DNA from 2 places in the Aliivibrio fischeri ATCC 7744 genome. Region 2 is predicted to be linked to the other one. Evidence: riboswitches for the same ligand, from Rfam matches in the RefSeq annotation. Region 2 holds a riboswitch; the other holds the start of a gene.
What was found. A riboswitch is a leader RNA that binds a small molecule or an ion and turns the genes downstream of it on or off. The one in region 2 is predicted to bind lysine.

Region 1 (10,618 bases), 1.5 Mb from region 2:
TATTAAATGTAACTCCGGTAATTTGAGGGTATTTAGATTGGAAACGAATTTTAATTGTATTAATTAGCGTTTGTTCTTTATTGGTCAATGGTGCAGATGTAATAAGGGTAACGTCAAGGTTAGAACGGCCAACAATAGCTTCACGTCTAGCAACGCTGCCATATAAATAAATACTATGAACGGATTTCGGTGCAGCAGAGCGAACATGAGTAATTAAATCATGAATTACTGGTTCAAACTCATTTTGAAATGGAGAGTGTTTATCAATAATTGGTAAAGTAAAACGAGACAAAATGCACCCCAAATAAAGAATATTAAGGGGCTTATGATCGCGATTTAACATTAAAAAAGCAATAAAAAACCGGCCATTTAAAGCTAATGCCGCTCGCTTAACAGCTAGTGGCTCTTTTTTTATAAGGGTAGCGCGGTGCTTTATAAAGCACTTGTCGCGGAAATGGTTTTCGCTTTCTTTTCTTTGGCAGGATTAGACGCTTTCCGCTTTCTCGTAGATTTTTCAGCTTCTTGGGCACTGTTCCTGGTGTTCGCCCTGAACACCACAGGAACTCATCTTGGATTAGCCTTAACGCATTAATAAAGCTTATTCTTAATGGTTCCATTTTATGAAAATCGGCCATTCTTTTCATTTCTAGACGAACGAGGTTATAAGAAATCAAAATCCCCCATAACTCTTGATATATTCCTTCTATTTTCAAGCTTCTAAGCACTGCTTGATTGTTAAGTTGACCTTGTTTTAATTCACCATAACCTTGTTCTATTTCCCATCGTTCCCAGTAAATTTCAACAATATCTTTCAATGGATAAGTCACAGGACACTCTAATGAAGTAATAAACCCTTTGATCTCTCCTTTCGGCTCAGGTATTAAAACTAAACGAGCTTGCCAGCTATCTCCGAGGTGAGGATATTTCTGTTTTGCATCAGGCGAAACTGGCATTTTAATCAGTTTATCGTAGTCTGAAAACTCTTCTAAAACGTCGTACCTAAATTTACTTTTTATTGGAGTTAACCAATGAGTATTTTTTCCTGCATTACGCCATGATTCAAAAAGTTCAGCGGACATAAAACCACGGTCAAAAAGAGTTAATGAATTATTTGGAGCGGAGCCAACTAATTGTTGTGCATAAGATATTTCACTATTGGTTATTGGTCCAAAAGCAGCATCTGAAATAAGGTGGGTGCGTGTAGACATGAGGGTAACAGCAAGAACTGAAGGAAATGTAGCCTTACCTGTCGCGTAGCCTAGCTTTTGGTTATCCTTAGTTTCAGGGGTTTTAAATTGAGTCCCGTCAACGCTCATGAGTTTAAGTCCACAAACTAAATCAGGCGATTCTTCTGTCTCCCATTTACTCGCAGTGGTATGAAATAGGTAACGTAATGGTTCATAACCAATACGCTGTCTAGCTTTTACGATACTACTTGTGGCCAAGGGAGGGAGCTCCCCTTTAGCATCAGGGAAGGCTAATTCTAATTTATCACAAACATCGCTAATGGAGCGGTTACGCATTAAGCCAATTCCAAGCACTAACCAAACAGCTTGTTCAGCAGGAAATCTGCGCTTTCTGATAGCGGCGCGACCAGTTTGGTTAACGGCTTCTGAAATCCACTCAATAGGAATATTTTTCCGAAATGAATCCATAGATTCAGGAAGGTGAAATTCTGCAGTTAATTGTAATTCACGAGAAAACTCAGACATAAAAAATCGGCCTTAAAATAAATTTAAGACCGATTATGAAGGCTGCAAAGGATCGTTCAAGTCCCTTAAACGATCGGCATTAGCCATTTAAAGCCGGTTTATTTTAAAATCTAACAAGTTATGCTGTTGCTGAGCGTCTTTTCGACATCATCATTAAAGCAAAACACGCTAAAACAAATGCAACACTTACACCAGCAAACGCCACCAATACTGAACTTGTAAAACCAAGTACGATATAGCCAACAGCTGAAACCGCTGCAATGGATAATGCATAAGGTAGTTGAGTTGATACGTGATCAATATGACAACAACGCGCACCTGTCGAAGACAGAATCGTAGTATCTGAAATCGGTGAACAGTGATCACCAAATACGGAACCAGCTAAAACCGCACCTAACATAGGAAGAATTAATGCGATATCGGTAGCGCCAGCCATATCACCAGCGATTGGTAACATAATGCCGAAAGTACCCCATGATGTACCAGTACTGAATGCCATAATTCCTGACAATAAGAACAAGATTACAGGGATCCAGTGAATACCAATGCTACCTTGTGCCAAACTCGATAAGTATGTACCAGTTTTCATATCACCGATAACTGAACCAATAGTCCAAGCAAAGAATAGAATTAGAATAGCGCCAAACATTGATTTCGCACCAATCCACATTGTCATGCCTATATCTTTAACTGACAGACCTTGACGGAATACAGTAATTAGCGCAGATGCTAGACCAATTAAACCACCGTAACAAAGTGAAGCACCAACATCGGTATTTTCAAATGCGCCTAATATATTAAACGCTTTACCATCTGCGGCTAACGCTTCGCCGCCGGTATAAACCATGAAAGAGATCGTTGCGACAATTAATGTAATAATTGGGAAAATTAAGTCAGAAACTTTACCTGTTTCACTCTCAACAATATTTAATTCTTCATTTAAATCTTTCGATTCAGAATTAACGGCTTGATCATCAAAACCATTACCACGAGCGGCTTCATTTTCGTGGTGACGCATTGGGCCCACATCAAGTTGGAACCAAACAACAGCGAATACCATTAATAGTGCAAATACAGCGTAAAAGTTCATTGGAATTAAACGAACATAAGCACCTAGAGCAGAATATTCAGTCACACCATGTGAAACTAAAATGCCACCAATAATTGTAATGATGTACGCACCCCAACTTGATGCTGGCATTAATACACACATTGGAGCAGCTGTTGAATCTAGAATATAAGCTAATTTAGCACGTGATACATAAAAACGGTCAGTAACAGGGCGGGATATTGAACCAACGGCTAAGCTATTAAAGTAATCATCAACAAAAATAAACACGCCTAAAAAAGCTGCAAGTAGTTTTGCGCCGCGTTTACTTTTAATTCTTGTCTGTGCCCATTCAGCAAAAGCACGTGTGCCACCTGAAAGAGTTAATAAAGCTGTTGTCATTCCTAATAATATAAGGAAAGCAACAATGCTCATATTCCATGAGTTAATTGAACCGCCATCGATGAAAACACCTTTAACAGAACTAAACACATAAGAAGCGGTTCCTGATACGGAAAAGCTAGACAGCAAAATAGCGCCTAACACGATACCTACACCAAGAGAAAGTAATACTCGGCGAGTTAAAATTGCCAAACCCAAAGCTATAAGCGGGGGCAAGATTGAAATTGGAGAATTTGAAAAATCAGCTAAGTTCATGATCTACAACAACCAGTCTGGTTGGAGATCTACTGCAGATACGATAAATATCGTTATTAAGGAAGTGAATGAATAACATTCCCCTACAGTAGCGCTCCATAGTTAAAAAATAAAATTGACTATGGCAGTGTTATTCCTCTTCGAAATAACCCCAGCTAATACGCTCGATTAACGTAATTAACTTCGGCACCGACTCCTTTCAATTGTCGTCGTAAGTATCACCCTCTTACAATTTACTCTTAGGCGGTGCGCCTCTACCCATTTAGGTGCGGTTATTGTACGGATTGAAAACAATTTTGCAATACTATATCTGAGTATTTTAACATTAAGTTATCTAGCTAATTAGAATGAAACATTTTAAAACTATTTAGTAGCAGTCTTATCTTTAAGAATGAATATTATTAACATTAATATCATTAATATTTTTTTATTCCTTTATCTAGAAATTTGTTATATTATTTTTCTGTTATATTATAATCATATTATCAAAATAATTATGGAACCAAATATGTCTGATACAATTAAAACGCTGCTTAACCTACGCAGCCTACGTGCTTTATCTCGCGAAATGACTTTAGAACAACTAGAAGAAGCATTAGAAAAACTTCAATCTGTTGTTGCTGAACGCCAAGAATCTGAAGCTGAAGAGCGTGCTCAACTAGCTGAAAAACAAGCTAAACTTGAAGAATTCCGTCAAATGATGATCGACAGCGGTATCGCTCCTGAAGATCTATTAGACACAATGTCAGCTACGACAGTAAAAACAAAACAAAAACGTGCACCTCGCCCTGCAAAATATAAATTCCAAGATCACGCTGGTGAAGAGAAAACATGGACAGGCCAAGGCCGTACTCCTTCAGCTCTTCAAGCGCAACTTGATGCTGGTAAAAAACTAGAAGAGTTTTTAATCTAATAATACTCTTTAAGAGCATATAAAAAGACCACTTACTCTAAGTGGTCTTTTTTTATTTTCATTTTATTACATTTAGAAACGTATTATTGCTCGAAACTTTAAACTGACTAAGAGAAACCTGAATAAGATAAAACCAGCTAGATCTTATAGAATAATTACTTAGTCGTATTTTTTAATACACCTATATTAGCAATATTATTAATAGTCACCTTTTCTATAAATCATAAGCTCTTACTCATTAATAAAGCGAACTAAATAATATATAAAAATTCCTAGAACACGTACGCTATACCGACATTACCAGTTGAACTCGTTGTATGCTCAATCATTGGACTGTTTTCTAAGTTACCCTCAAGATTCACATAACGCAAACCACCAGTCACTCGAACATTTGGTGTAATGTGGAAATAAGTCGATAATCCAATAAAAAACTGTCCATCCCAATCTGCATCAAATTGGTCAACTCCAGTTCGTAACGCTTCTTCATTGGATACTCCGTATAAATGATTATTTAATTTCTCACTATTATATGAATACCCTAATGATGGTGTAATTGCCCACCCTTTTCCTCTTAATGGTAAACGCCAAGCCGCTTCTGCATAAAAACCATTATGAGTACGACCTATGTCTGTTCCCCCTGTAAATTCAACAATGCCAACATGAGTAATCATCTGATAGCTCACCCCGCCAAGCACAGTACTCTTACGTTCATCTAATTTTTGCATTGCAGCATCATTTGAATCATTGGGCTTAAACGTTCTAGGATCATAGACAAATCGAAATATTATATTTTGAGGTGAGCCTACTGGTTTTAGACGATAACCACCACTAAACCCTCTCAGAAATAAATGTTCCCCCTCATAACCAATCATAGGAATAATTGTTGTATTCGAAGGCGTCTCTTTATAAAAGGAAGGTGAATATGCAGCGGCGGCACCAAGAGACCATTGTGAAATTTTTGCATTAGCACTGCTATTGAATAACACCAGAAGAAAAAAAACAGAGCGACTTACTAATATATTCACAATAACAACCTTATATAACCACAGAATTAACAATACACCGTACCATTATACATAACCGCCCATCATTTGATAGTTATTTAGGTTTTTTCTTTATTTTAGATATAAAAAAAGCAGGCTAAATGCCTGCTTTATTAAATTCTAAATAAGATTAACTATCATCTTCTCTAAAGTTGCTTGGTAAATTTAATTTCATTTCATTCCAAATCAAATTACCTTCCATACCGTACTGGCGCATTCTAGGCATTACTGCATCTTTGCGTTCTTCTTCGCAAATAAGCTTTAAGTCACGATAAAACTGTAAAGCTAACTCTCGCGCTTCAGAGTTAGAGAAGTAGTAACTACCTACTCGTACATAAAGCTTTTTCAAACCATTAAAGATAAGCCCATAAATTTGATTGCCAGATTTAAAAGCAACACCTTGGAAAAGCATATAATCATAATAGTTGAAGGTTTTAGCAATCAAGATCTCTTCACGTTTTGCAGGATCTTTTTCGTTATCTTCTTTCACTTCAGCTTTAATTTTTGCTCCGAATGGGGATGCTTCTATGAAACTATCCCAACTTTCTGCAGCAAGTAACTGTTCACACGATTCAATAACACGATTAAGTGTTCTTAAAGAACCTTCTTTATTTGTCTTGAATGCTTGTCTCATGAAAATACAGCTAATGTTAGTACGAGCAGCCAATAAGTCTTCAACGATTGAAGTCGCATTATTAGCATCAACTAATGTCATTAATGTATCTAAAATATGTAAACCAGAGGTTTCCATATAATTGTTCACTTTTGTTGGTTTACCATGTTGAATTGTCAACCAACCATCACGAGCTAAACGCTGTAATACTTCTCGTAATGTCGTTCTCGTTACACCAATTAATTCAGAAAGCTCTCGCTCAGCGGGTAAAATTGAGCCTGGTGGGAAACGACCATTCCAAATACTTTCAATAATGTACTTTTCAGCGAATGCTGCAGGACTTTTTGCCTTAATAACCATACAAGTTTAAAATCCGTTCTTTAAATAAGATAACTGCACTCATCATACCACCAGTTCAATAAATCCTTAACTATTTATTAAATTTACCTGTAATTTAGAAACACATTTCCAATTTTTAAGCCTTAATCTCCCTAATAAATCAAGAAATCTGCTACCTTTTTTCTATACATTTCTTTAGTTTTATTAATAAAACCGAGCAAAGGCACATTTTGATCAATTTACCTGTTTTCAAATATTGACTATTAAGGAATTAAGAGTAAAGTTCAGGCGTTTGGTATATAAGGTTAGGTATATATAGGTAGTTATTTGGCAAAGCAGTAAAATAAGCCTTGTTGTTTTTCTAAATAGTTGTTTATCTTTACTAATAACAATATGTTAGGCGATTATTATCAACTCCCTACTTAACCTTATTTTTTAGAATTATCGTAATAATGTAGAGAGCATCACATGTCTATTTCGCTAGGGAATGCATTTATCAAAAATTTTCTTGGTAAAGCCCCCGATTGGTACAAAATCGCAATACTTTCTTTTCTTGTAATCAACCCACTTGTTTTCTTCTTTGTAGATCCATTTACTGCAGGTTGGTTGCTTGTCGTTGAGTTTATTTTTACTCTTGCAATGGCGTTAAAATGTTACCCATTACAGCCTGGTGGTTTATTAGCTATAGAAGCAATTGCCATTGGTATGACAAGCCCAGAGCAAGTAAAGCATGAACTCGTAGCCAATATCGAAGTACTTTTACTACTCGTATTCATGGTTGCTGGTATCTACTTCATGAAGCAATTACTTCTATTTATCTTCACCAAGATACTTATTGGTATTAAATCAAAAACAGCGCTATCTGTTGCATTCTGTTTTACCGCTGCATTTTTGTCAGCTTTCCTTGATGCGTTAACGGTAATTGCGGTTGTAATTAGTGTTGCTGTTGGCTTCTATGCAATTTATCACCGTGTCGCATCTGGTCAAGGTGGTTCACAAACTCACGACCATACTTGTGATAGCGATGTTGATGAATTAACTCGTGAAGATTTAGAAGACTACCGTGCTTTTTTACGTAGCCTATTAATGCACGCAGGTGTTGGTACTGCTCTTGGCGGTGTAATGACAATGGTGGGCGAACCACAAAACTTGATCATTGCCGACCAAGCTGGTTGGATGTTTGGTGAATTCATTATCCGTATGCTTCCAATTACAGCACCAGTATTTATCTGCGGTATTTTAACTTGTATCGCTGTTGAAAAATTAGGTATTTGTGGCTACGGTGCAAAACTACCTGAAAACGTACGTAAAATCCTAGAAGACTACGAAGCTGAAGAACGTAAAAACCGTACTAATATCGATAACGCTAAATTAATCATCCAAGGTTTAATTGCAGTATGGTTAATTGTTGGTTTAGCACTTCATCTTGCGGCCGTTGGTCTAATTGGTTTATCAGTTATTATCCTTGCAACAGCATTTACAGGTGTTATTGAAGAACACTCTATGGGTAAAGCGTTTGAAGAGGCTCTTCCATTCACCGCCCTATTAGCCGTATTCTTTGCCGTTGTAGCTGTAATCATTGACCAAGAGCTATTTAAACCAATTATTGATGCAGTACTTGCTGTAGAAGATAAAGGCGCTCAATTAGCACTGTTCTATGTAGCAAATGGTGTTCTTTCGATGGTTTCAGATAACGTATTCGTTGGTACGGTTTACATTAATGAAGTAAAAGCAGCATTAATGGATGGCGTTATTACGCGTAATCAATTTGACTTACTAGCTGTAGCTATCAATACCGGTACAAACTTACCGTCTGTTGCAACACCAAATGGTCAAGCTGCTTTCCTATTCCTATTAACGTCTGCTCTTGCTCCGTTAATTCAATTATCATACGGTCGTATGGTATGGATGGCTCTTCCTTATACAATTGTATTAGCACTTGTTGGTATGTTTGGTATCATTTTCTTCCTTGAACCTATGACAGCAATGTTCTACGATCTTGGCTGGATTGCACCTGGAACAATAGAAAGTGCAACTTCTGCGATTTCTAGTGGTCATTAATAAGGTAAACTACTTTTGATAGCAAAGGCTCTGTAGATACGGGGCCTTTATTTTTATAAGGAATAAAAATGCAAGCCCTTAATCATTTCTCACGCATTCGCCTATCTTGGTTTCTGCTACTACTTTGTATTATCTTTTTCGAAGCATCTGCACTAACCTTTCAACACATAATGAAACTTCCACCTTGCGTCATGTGTATTTATGAGCGTGTTGCTATGATGGGAATTGGTGGCGCTGCTATTATTGGTTTATTAAATCCAAATAACCTTATTATTCGCTGGTGTGGTTTTATCGCATGGGGGATCAGTGCAGGATGGGGACTCAAACTTGCTCTTGAACATGTTGATTTCCAATTAAACCCTTCACCATTTTCAACTTGCGATTTATTTGTGACCTTCCCTTCATGGGCTCCATTAAATAAATGGGCACCATGGATGTTTGAAGCTTATGGTGACTGCAGCAAAATCGTATGGCAATTTTTAACGCTAACGATGCCTCAGTGGTTAGTTATTATTTTTGCAGGTAACTTAATTGCTTTGGCTATTTTTGTTATCGCACAATTCTTCAATAAAAAATAATAGCAATATTGCTAATAGTAAAAAGCCACCACTAATTTCGAATCAGTGATGGCTTTTTTATTTTTAGTGCTTTATTTACCACAACATTGTTTAAATTTCTTACCGCTATTGCACGGACAAGCATCATTGCGACCGATATTTTTATATGGATTGACTTTCTGGCCTTTATAGCCAATCTGTAACTCATCAGCAGCCATTGCGACTTCAAGAATCATCATATCTAATTGTGGAAGCATACCTTTTAGAGTAGGAGGTGTATCAATCCCCGCTTCTTTCATTTGAGCTTGTGTTTGTTCTTCATCAAGCGCAAGCATTAACGTTGTTAGTAGTGCTGATAACATACGAGATGTACCATCACCAATACTTACCTCAGCCCACATATCTTCAATTAAAGGCCATACACTCATAAAACCTTCAGCAAAATCAGCCAATAAGTCAACGTTTTCAATATCAATCAAAGTAGCAATTTCATATTCATTTCGTTTAAGTAATGTGTATTGCTGTTCAATTTGATGAATAACTGCATTTTTAATATTCAAAGTTACATCAGTACCAACAAGACCATTCAACCATACTTCTGGCTCTAAAGGTTTTGTTGCCATATTTGCAGCAAGTACAGCACCTTCAAGAAATACATTTGTGCAGCTTAAATCTGCATCACTTAGAGAAATTAATTGGTACTTCATTATTTTTTCACTTTTTAAATTAAGTTTTCGGCGTAGTATAGCGCAAATAATTATTAGAGCCTAAGTGCCGTTATTATTAATTTTTGCTTGTTGAGAACATTATGAAAAAAAATCGAGGATTTACACTCATAGAGTTGATCGTTGTTATTGTTATCTTAGGAATTTTAGCCGTTACGGCTGCACCACGGTTTTTAAGTTTGCAAAACGATGCTCATAAATCTAGAGCTAAAGGTGTCTTTGCCGAATTCACCTCTGGAGTTAATTTGTACCATGCTGCTTGGTTAACACAAGGTGAACCATCAGTCAGTTCAGGTGTAGCTGTAGAGTACGGAGACGAAAAGATATTTCCATCTGCTGAAGGGTTTCCACTCGGTACAACAAACCATCAAGGCATTATTACTGGTGAAGGTTGTGGTGAGCTTTGGAATGCATTATTAAATCAAGACTTAACTATTTCTGAATATAAAGGAGATGATTTTATTACTTCTAGTACAGATATAGAATATTGGTATGGCTCACCTGTTACAGGTAAACCACAAGCTTGTATGTATTACTATACATCAGATATCACAAATAAAAATCAGCAAGGTTATCGACTAAATTATTTCCCATCGACGGGAGAAACGATAATTACTACTTATAACAAAGGAAGTAAGTGACATAGGCTGCCTTTCCCCCTACAATCCCACCTCCAATAAAAGAGGTGGGATATGCAAGTAATACTAGGCCCTATGGAGGGCGTACTCGATCATTTAATGCGCGAGTTACTAACTGAAATTAATGATTACGATTTCTGTGTTACAGAGTTTGTTCGCGTTGTCGATCAACTGCTTCCCCCTCATGTATTTCATCGTATTTGTCCTGAGCTGCTAAATGACAGTAAAACCAAATCAGGCACCCCTATTCGTCTTCAGCTATTAGGTCAAGAACCTAACTGGATGGCAGAAAATGCTGCGAGAGCAATTGAA
Region 2 (10,618 bases):
TTTAAACGCTTAATTAAAGAAGAGCTTTATGACGAAGCACTAAGTGTTGCTCAAGAGCAAGTTGAAAACGGTGCTCAAATTATCGATATCAACATGGATGAAGGCATGCTTGATGCTGAAGCATGTATGGTTCGTTTTTTAAATCTTTGTGCATCAGAACCTGAAATATCTAAAGTACCAGTGATGGTTGATTCTTCTAAATGGGAAGTAATTGAAGCTGGATTAAAGTGTATTCAAGGTAAGGGGATAGTTAATTCAATCTCTTTAAAGGAAGGCAAAGAAAAGTTTGTACATCAAGCCAAGTTAATACGTCGTTATGGTGCTGCAGTGATCGTTATGGCTTTTGATGAAGTTGGCCAAGCGGACACTCGGGAGCGTAAAATTGAAATTTGTACCAATGCCTACAATATTTTAGTTGATGAAGTTGGCTTCCCACCTGAAGATATTATTTTTGACCCTAATATTTTTGCGGTTGCTACAGGTATCGATGAACATAATAACTATGCAGTAGACTTTATTGAAGCCGTTGGTGATATAAAGCGAACGCTTCCTCATGCAATGATTTCAGGTGGTGTTTCTAACGTCTCTTTTTCTTTCCGTGGAAATAACTACGTTCGTGAAGCTATCCATGCCGTATTTTTATATCACTGTTTTAAAAATGGTATGGATATGGGCATCGTAAATGCGGGGCAGCTGGAAATATATGATAACGTACCAGAAGATCTGCGTGAAGCGGTTGAAGATGTGGTATTGAATCGTCGAGATGATTCTACGGAGCGTTTACTTGATATTGCAACTGAGTATTTAGAACGAGCTGTTGGTAAAGTTGAAGATAAATCTGCTTTAGAGTGGCGTGACTGGCCTGTTGAAAAACGTCTTGAGCATTCTCTAGTGAAGGGGATAACAGAGTTTATTGTCGAAGATACAGAAGAAGCACGAATCAATGCAGAAAGACCAATAGAGGTAATTGAAGGGCCATTGATGGACGGAATGAACGTCGTTGGTGATCTTTTTGGGGAAGGAAAAATGTTCCTTCCCCAAGTAGTAAAGTCTGCTCGTGTAATGAAACAAGCTGTTGCTCATTTAGAACCGTTTATTAATGCGTCTAAAGAAGTTGGAGCAACAAACGGTAAAATACTTTTAGCAACAGTAAAAGGTGATGTTCATGATATTGGTAAGAATATCGTTGGCGTGGTTTTACAGTGTAATAACTATGAAATAATTGATCTTGGTGTCATGGTCTCTTGTGAAACTATCTTAAAAGTAGCCAAAGAAGAAAATGTAGACATCATTGGTTTATCTGGATTAATAACACCATCATTAGATGAAATGGTCCATGTTGCTAAAGAGATGGAACGACAAGGGTTTGATTTACCATTGTTGATTGGTGGAGCAACAACTTCAAAAGCACATACAGCGGTAAAAATTGAACAAAACTATTCTCAACCTGTTGTGTACGTTAATAATGCTTCTCGAGCTGTAGGTGTATGTACTTCATTACTTTCAAATGAACTAAAACCTTCTTTTGTTGAGAAGCTAGATATTGATTACGAACGTGTTAGAGAGCAGCATAGTCGTAAACAACCGCGAACTAAGCCTGTGACTTTAGAGGTTGCTCGAGCGAATAAAGTCGCTATTGACTGGGCTTCTTATACACCTCCTGTCCCACTAAAGCCTGGTGTACATATATTTGATAACTTTGATGTTTCAACATTGCGTAATTATATTGATTGGACCCCATTTTTTATGACGTGGTCTCTTGTTGGAAAATACCCGAAGATCTTAGAGCATGAAGAAGTTGGTGAAGAAGCCAAACGATTATTTAAAGATGCAAATGATCTATTAGATCGAGTTGAAAAAGAAGGGTTACTTAAAGCCCGTGGAATGTGTGCGCTATTTCCAGCTTCCAGTGTTGGTGATGATATTGAAGTATATACTGATGAATCACGCACTACAGTTGCAAAAGTACTTCATAATTTGCGACAACAAACGGAGAAGCCGAAAGGTTTTAATTATTGTTTATCTGATTATATAGCACCCAAAGAGTCGGGTAAAAATGATTGGATCGGTGGTTTTGCTGTAACTGGTGGTATTGGTGAGCGTGAACTAGCTGATGAATATAAAGCAAATGGTGATGATTATAACGCTATCATGATTCAAGCGGTGGCTGATCGTCTAGCTGAAGCTTTTGCTGAATATTTACATGAAAAAGTACGTAAGGAAATTTGGGGTTACTCTCCTAATGAGACGCTTTCAAATGATGATTTAATCCGTGAAAAATACCAAGGCATTCGTCCTGCTCCTGGTTACCCAGCTTGTCCTGAACATACAGAAAAAGGGGCTTTATGGGAGTTAATGAATGTTGAAGAATCTATTGGAATGTCTTTAACATCAAGCTATGCAATGTGGCCCGGTGCATCTGTGTCAGGAATGTATTTTTCACACCCAGATTCTCGTTATTTTGCGATTGCTCAGATTCAGCAAGATCAAGCCGAAAGCTATGCCGATCGTAAAGGTTGGAATATGCTTGAAGCTGAGAAGTGGTTAGGTCCAAATTTGAATTAATAGTCAATTGACCTTTTAAACTAAAAAATGCCCATTAAATGTAATGGGCATTTTTGTATGTATCAATTATTGTTCAAAAAGTTCTTTGTGCAAGATTTTAACGGCTTGTTTAGATTCAGACTCATGAAGTAAGAAACATAAGTTATGTTGACTAGCTCCATAACAAATCATACGTAAATTAAACTCCTCTAAAGTACCAAATACTTGTTTTGCAGAGCCTTTTGAATGACTCATTTTGTTACCTATTAATGCGATTAAACAAAGATTATGTTCAACTTCAACAGTACACAATTCTTCTAATTCTTTTTGTGCTTCAAGTGGAAGCTCTGGTGCTTTACCATTGGTGTTTGTTTGATCTAAAGTAAGAGCAACGCTTACTTCTGAAGTTGTAATTAAATCTACAGAAATTTGGTATTTAGCTAAAATCTTGAAAACTTCAGCTAAGAAGCCATATGCATGGAACATACTTGGGCTATGCAGTGTTACCATCGTTTGGTTACAACGAAGGGTTAGCGCCCTAAATAAAGGAGTACTATCAACTTTTTCTTTAATCCAAGTGCCTCCTTTTTCAGGTTCTTTTGATGAACCAACAAAAACAGGAATTTGATGACGAAGCGCAGGGAGAAGTGTTGATGGGTGTAAGATCTTTGCACCGTAGTTTGCCATTTCAGAGGCTTCGCTAAAGCTAATTTCTGGAATTGGTGACGCTTTAGGAGCAATGCGAGGATCTGTGGTATAAATCCCAGGTACATCAGTCCAAATTTCTAAACCACATGCATTTACAGACTCAGCAATAAGTGCTGCACTATAGTCACTGCCACCACGGCCCAAAGTCGTTGTATTTCCTTCGCTATCAGAACCAATAAAACCTTGAGTTACCACAATCTGTTGCTGACAAAGTGGTGTCAGTTTTTCTTGAGCTAAACGAGATATATCATTAAGTTGTGGTTCACCTTTTCCAAAACGAGAATCAGTGCGCAAAACAGTGCGAATGTCAAAACGTACTGCAGGGTTTCCTCGCTCAATGAGTAATTGAGTGAATAAGTGAGTAGACATGAGCTCACCACAAGATACGAGATGATCGGTTAATTTATCATTTGATTGGGATGTTGCTGTATCTGCTGCTTTTTCAATATCATTCAATATATCTAAGATAGCTTGCTCTGGAATGAGTGGATCTGCGAGCTGATCTAATACAGAAAAATGAATGGTTTTTAATTCTTCAAGAATTGCTTTTTTTCTGTGATTATCTTGAACGCCATTAGCAAGCTCAACAAGAAGATTAGTAACGCCAGAGCAGGCGCTAATCACTACAAGGTGAGTATTTGGATTTTGTTCAATGACACTTGCACTTTTCGTCATTGCTTCGAAATTTGCAACGCTAGTACCGCCAAATTTGGCAACATTAATAGGGTTCACTATCCTGTCTCCGACTACATCCAGTGTAAAAATAAATGTGAAGAAGCGATAGCAATAAGAGTGGTTTGCTAGAAGCTCTTCACTTAATAAATTAAGTGACAATCGTTAGGATTCAGCCTAAACGACCGACAATCCTACTCCCAATAGGATCATCTCGGCATTACTCTCCCTCACTTATTTGTGTTGGAGTTTGGGCTCCACAAATTAAGCTACCTAGGTAATGCTCCTCTTCTTTATATTTCCAAAATGAAATACGTTTCAATAATGTGCTTTTTTATGAATCAAATGTCAATTGTTGGTAATGCTTTTTTTACTTTTCTTTTGTTTTAAGTAAAAAGTACCTTTATAGGGCTATTTTTCGTAATTAAGTCACTCTAATCAAATAGTCTAATTGAGTTTAATTTTTCTTATGTCTATTCTTTAATCACCTCATATTGATAGGAGTTTATAATGCAAAGTTTTATACCACCGAAAAGAACCCTTATGGGACCTGGTCCTTCTGACATTTCTCCTCAAGTTTTACAAGCATTAAGCCGTCCCACTATCGGTCACCTTGATCCATTATTTATTAAAATGATGGATGAAGTTAAAGAGCTACTCAAGTACGCATTTCAAACTAAAAATGACTTTACTATTGCGGTTTCAGCCCCAGGTAGTGCAGGGATGGAAACATGCTTTGTGAATTTAGTTGAAGAAGGCGAGAAAGTACTAGTATGTCGTAATGGTGTATTTGGTGAACGAATGCGACAAAATGTAGAACGCTGTGGTGGTATTCCTATTATTATCGATGATAAATGGGGTGAACCTGTTTCATTAGATAAAGTCGCGCAAGCATTGGAAGAAAACCCTGATATTAGCGTTGTTGCTTTTGTGCATGCGGAGACATCTACTGGTGTTCTTAGTGACGCAAAAGCGATTGCACAAATTGCGAGACAATATAATTGTTTAACCATTGTGGATGCGGTGACTTCGTTAGGTGGCGTACCTTTGTTAGTTGATGAATGGCAGTTAGATGCGGTTTATTCTGGTTCTCAAAAATGCTTATCTTGTACTCCTGGATTATCTCCTGTTACTTTTTCTGATAAAGCGGTTGCTAAAATGAAATCGAGATCCTCGGTAGTACAAAGTTGGTTTTTAGATCAAAGTTTGGTTCTTGGGTATTGGAGTGGAGAAGGAAAGCGTAGTTATCACCATACTGCACCAGTAAATAGTTTATATGCTTTGCATGAATCACTGTTAATGCTTAAACATGAAGGAATTGAGCAGGCGTGGCAGCGTCATGCTGATTATCACCAAGAGTTAAAACAAGGCCTTGAAGCGTTAGGGATTAAGTTTATTGTTGATGAAGAATATCGTTTACCACAATTGAATGCCGTATATATACCTGTAGGTATTTCTGATATTCAAGTTAGAGAGCAGTTGCTAGAGGAATATAATTTAGAGATTGGTGCAGGTTTAGGCGAGCTTGCTGGCAAGGCATGGCGTATTGGTCTTATGGGATACGCAGCAAAAAAAGAGAATGTCGCATTGTGCTTAAAAGCATTATCTGATGTTTTAAAGTAAATGTTAAATAAAACAGCCACTTAATCCCGTGGCTGTTTATGCTAATAGTTTTTAGTTAGTCATCCGTAATTTCTCATCGAGTTGTACGGATTCAAATTTACTTTTTGGAAAGAGGAATATGGCTTCTCTTCTTATATCTTCCGCTCTTTTTTCATCTCCCAACGCTTGATAAGCAATGATTAAGTTTTGATAAAAAGCAGGTCTTGGTTTGGTTTTTATTAATTCTTGTGACCACTCAATATAGGGTTTAATTAGCTCTGGCTTTTTATTAATAATACCGATTTTTAATTGTGTTGAAAGTACGTCCCAATTGAATCTATCCTCCCACACAACAGGGTTGGTTACTCGACTTAAAATGTCTGGGTTCATTGGTTTTGTGGTTTCAAATTGAGTTAATACCCAGTTTGTATGTAGCGTTGATAGCATATAAAAACCAGTCACAATCGGTAATACTAATGAACTGACACGTAGGGTTATTTTACTGATATCACTGATTCGATATTTTTTGTATTTACAGCTTAATTGGTCAATCCAAAATAAAAGAATAATAAAGGTAAACCAATGAATCATTGAATGATAAAAAGGATACTCTAACTGACTATGAATAAAAATGGGGGCAATTAAAGCGAGTAGAGCAAATTGAGTATCCAGCTTGCTGCGTCGTATCTTGGCTAAAACACCACCTGCGGCAAGTAATAAACCTAAAATAGCGACAATACCACCTTCAACTCCCCAGTATAAGATCTCGTTATGAGGGTGATCCATTGAAGGTAGCCCCGGTTTGTAGTCAGAAGATAATTGATGTTGTTTCGCTGTATAAAGAATGTATTCAGCTTCGTAATTACCGTAACCATAACCTGTGACGGGTTTTTCTAAAAACATATCTAGAGCTTGGGGGAAGGTGTATCTTCTTGGGCTATCTAAATCCGCTTTTTGGCTAGCAAGCGATACCTTTGAAATATCATCATTTTTGGATACATCGAGTAGAGCAAAACTTCCACTAAAACCAATGACTAGCGCTAACAGCCAAGAAATAAAACGCGGTTTAGTACAGTATTTCCACATATAAGGAACAAGCAGAACTAAACTGAAAGTAGCTGATAACCAACCTGTACGAGAAGCTAAAACAACAATTAAAGGTAGAGTGAATATGATTGTTGCGTAGAGCAAAGTTAATGCAATGATATTTTCTCGATACTTTATAGGTTGTCTTGCAAGGAAATAAGAAGCAATGGCTAAACCAGTTACAAGAAAGCTCGCCATAACATTGGGTTGTTGGAAAATGCCATAAGGGCGATTTGCTATTACGTTATAACCAAATGAATTCCCAGCTTCTAAAAACAGATATTGAATATAACCAAATAGAGTTTCAATAAGAACTGAACCAATGATGCACCATAACAGCCATTGCTTCTGTTTATTTGAAAATGAAAACTGTTGTAGAGTAATAAAAAAGAGCAATCCAGCCCATAGGCCTAAAAATTTTCCGGTAGCAAGGTGTGGGGATGCTTCTTGATAAAGTAATGGAATTGATAATAAACATACCGAGATGAATAGTACGATGGTTAATGTCGAAAACTTAAGTATGCCTTGCTTTGCAATATGAAAAAGAGCAATGGCAATGGCGATACTTGCAGGGATCCAAGAAGCGGCATTAAATGCAAGGTGAAGGCCAGAACCGCCAGGGTTTGGCTGAAAAAAGTGGGCACAAACAAAGAAAAGAATGGTAAGGCTGAGTAAAAAAGATTTGGTTAGAGGCTTTTTGATTTTTTTTGCTTCTAATAGGGTGCCTTGAGTTAAGAGCGTAGCCATTTTCCAACTATTTCCTTATATAATAAAGCCAACAAAAATGTTGGCCTTATTCTATCTTATCCATAGGTGAAAGTGCGGACTTTCTGCTGAGTTACGTTATTTTAGCATCGGTTTTAAGAAGCGTGCCGTATGAGAGCCTTCAACTTGTGCAACATCTTCAGGTGTGCCTTCTGCAATGATCTCACCACCGCCTTGTCCGCCTTCTGGACCTAAATCAACAATCCAGTCAGCTGTTTTCACTACATCTAAGTTATGCTCAATTACGACGATTGTATTGCCTCGCTCACGTAGACGATGAAGAACCGTTAATAATTGTTGTATATCATGAAAGTGAAGACCTGTTGTTGGTTCATCAAGGATATACAGTGTTTTACCTGTATCTCGTTTTGAGAGCTCTCTTGCTAGTTTTACACGTTGAGCCTCACCACCAGAAAGAGTCGTTGCAGCCTGACCTAAACGAATATAAGAGAGGCCAACGTCCATTAAGGTTTGTAGTTTACGAGCAATAACAGGAACTGGCTCAAAGAAGGTATGAGCATCTTCAATGGTCATTTGAAGGACTTCATCGATACTCTTTCCTTTGTATTTTACTTCTAATGTCTCACGGTTATATCGCTTACCCGCACACACATCACATGGAACATAAACATCTGGTAGAAAGTGCATTTCTACTTTGATAACACCATCACCTTGGCACGCTTCACAACGTCCACCTCGAACGTTAAAGCTAAATCGGCCTGGTTTATAACCGCGAGATCGTGATTCTGGCGTTCCAGAGAAAAGTTCACGTATCGGTGTGAAAATACCAGTATAAGTTGCTGGGTTTGAACGAGGTGTTCGACCTATTGGGCTTTGATCAATATCGATAACTTTATCAAAATGTTCGATACCTTTAATTTTTTTATACGGAGCTGGCTCTGATGTGGTGGCTCCGTTCAATTGAGTATGAGCAATTTTAAAGAAAGTATCATTGATTAAGGTTGATTTACCTGAACCGGAAACCCCTGTGATACAAGTAAATAATCCCACTGGCAGTTTTAACGTCACGTTCTTTAAGTTGTTTCCTGTTGCTCCAATAAGTTCTACTTGTTTTTTAGGATCGGCCTTAACACGTTCATTTGGTACCGCAATTTTTTTTGTACCATTTAAATATTGGCCAGTTAATGAGTCTGGATTTGAAATAATGGCTTCATAATCACCTTCGGCAACAATATGGCCACCATGAACACCTGCACCAGGGCCAATATCAATAATATGATCGGCACTGCGAATAGCATCTTCATCATGCTCTACTACGATAACTGTATTCCCTAAATCTCGGAGGTGATTTAGCGTTTTTAATAGGCGTTCATTATCTCGTTGATGCAGGCCAATAGATGGTTCATCAAGGACATACATTACACCGACTAGGCCGGCTCCGATTTGACTGGCTAAACGAATACGTTGGGCTTCACCACCGGATAAGGTATCGGCACTGCGTGATAAATTGAGGTAATTAAGGCCAACATTAACCAAAAAGTGAAGGCGTTCGTTAATCTCTTTCATTACTTTATCGGCAATTTGTGCTTTTTGTCCTTGTAACGTTAACGAACTAAAGAAAGCCATTGAGTCTTGAATACTCATTTCGCAGATTTCAGGTAATGTGGTATCACCCACAAACACATTTCTCGCCTCTAAACGTAAGCGTGTACCGTGACAACTTGAACAAGATTGAGTTGAAATATATTTGGATAGATCATCTCGAACGGCACTTGATTCCGTTTCTTTATAGCGACGATCTAGGGTGTTTAGTATTCCTTCGAATGGATGGCGTTTGACTCGTAGATCGCCGCGATCATTACTGTATTGAAATTCAATTTCTTCACTGCCTGAGCCATTAAGAATAATGTTTTGGAATTTTTTTGAGATGGATTTAAATGGTGCGAATAAATCAAAACCATAATGTTTAGCTAATGACCCTAGCATTTGAAAATAGTAATAATTTTTTTGATCCCAACCTTTAATAGCACCTTCTGCGATACTTAGCTTATCGTCTAAAACGACTCTATCGGCATCAAAGTATTGTTGTACGCCTAATCCATCACAAGTGCCACAGGCCCCTGCTGGATTATTAAAAGAGAACAGGCGAGGCTCAAGTTCCTGCATGCTATAACCACAATGTGGACAGGCAAAGTTCGCAGAGAAGATTAAAGGATCGTGTTCGCTGTCATCCATATAATCGACAACCGCAATACCGCCTGTTAATTCCAAAGCAGTTTCAAATGATTCTGCGAGGCGTTGTTGAAGATCATCTCTGACCTTAAAGCGATCAACCACAACTTCAATGGTGTGTTTTTTATGTAATTCTAGTGTCGGAGGATCAGAAAGATCGCAAACTTCTCCATCAATACGAGCCCGAATAAACCCTTGCGCAGCTAGGTTTTCAAGGGTTTTAACATGTTCACCTTTGCGTTCTTTAACAATAGGAGCTAATAGCATCAGCTTTGTGCCTTCAGGCAATTCCAATGCTTTATCTACCATTTGGCTGATGGTTTGTGCGGTTAATTCAACATGGTGCTCAGGGCAGCGAGGCTCACCAATACGAGCATAAAGAAGACGCAAATAATCGTAAATCTCGGTAATAGTTCCAACCGTTGATCTAGGGTTATGAGAGGTGGACTTTTGTTCTATTGAAATGGCAGGAGAGAGACCTTCAATGTGGTCTACATCAGGTTTTTCCATTAGAGATAAAAATTGACGAGCGTACGCTGATAAAGATTCAACATAACGTCGTTGGCCTTCTGCATATAAGGTATCAAAGGCTAAAGAAGACTTACCTGAACCTGAAAGTCCTGTAATTACAATCAACTTATCTCTTGGGATAGTTAAGCTGATGTCTTTTAGGTTATGGGTTCTGGCCCCTCTAACTTCAATTTTATCCATGGGAGTCTCACTGCAATAAAAATAACTAAGGGTTAAGTATTGCACAGAGTAAGAAAACAGAAAAGCATTTTACTGGATAAAAAAACAGTGTAGTGATGATGGGATTAGAGAGGTGAAACAAAACGCCCCATGTCTAAACATGGGGCGTTATTATTTATTTAAGTGTTAGGGTTATTTTTTACCCGTTACTTTTTTTGCTAATTCTGATGATTTTTTATCTTTTAGATAAATGTTTTCATAACAGTGGTTCGTTGCTTCGATATAACCTTCAACGCTGCCACAGTCAAAACGCTTACCTTTAAATTTATAAGCTAAAACACAGCCTGATTGTGCTTGT

Region 1: linked by a shared signal. The riboswitch ahead of AVFI_RS08650 (Na+/H+ antiporter NhaC family protein) and the one ahead of lysC (lysine-sensitive aspartokinase 3) in region 2 are both predicted to bind lysine.

The regions. Positions count from the first base shown of each region.
Region 1 covers NZ_CP092712.1:1,875,761-1,886,378, forward strand. Annotated here, with positions in the region: gene AVFI_RS08640 (nucleotidyltransferase) at 1-292, opposite strand, end outside; gene AVFI_RS08645 (IS4 family transposase) at 390-1,712, opposite strand; gene AVFI_RS08650 (Na+/H+ antiporter NhaC family protein) at 1,831-3,417, opposite strand; lysine riboswitch at 3,499-3,682, opposite strand; gene AVFI_RS08655 (H-NS family histone-like protein) at 3,926-4,330, shown strand; gene AVFI_RS08660 (MipA/OmpV family protein) at 4,603-5,355, opposite strand; gene fadR (fatty acid metabolism transcriptional regulator FadR) at 5,504-6,346, opposite strand; gene nhaB (Na(+)/H(+) antiporter NhaB) at 6,794-8,386, shown strand; gene dsbB (disulfide bond formation protein DsbB) at 8,455-8,964, shown strand; gene AVFI_RS08680 (YecA family protein) at 9,036-9,650, opposite strand; gene AVFI_RS08685 (type II secretion system protein) at 9,752-10,309, shown strand; gene dusC (tRNA dihydrouridine(16) synthase DusC) at 10,361-10,618, shown strand, end outside.
Region 2 covers NZ_CP092712.1:369,956-380,573, forward strand. Annotated here, with positions in the region: gene metH (methionine synthase) at 1-2,565, shown strand, start outside; gene lysC (lysine-sensitive aspartokinase 3) at 2,632-3,984, opposite strand; lysine riboswitch at 4,049-4,223, opposite strand; gene AVFI_RS01725 (pyridoxal-phosphate-dependent aminotransferase family protein) at 4,435-5,547, shown strand; gene AVFI_RS01730 (PglL family O-oligosaccharyltransferase) at 5,599-7,359, opposite strand; gene uvrA (excinuclease ABC subunit UvrA) at 7,456-10,281, opposite strand; gene galU (UTP--glucose-1-phosphate uridylyltransferase GalU) at 10,453-10,618, opposite strand, start outside.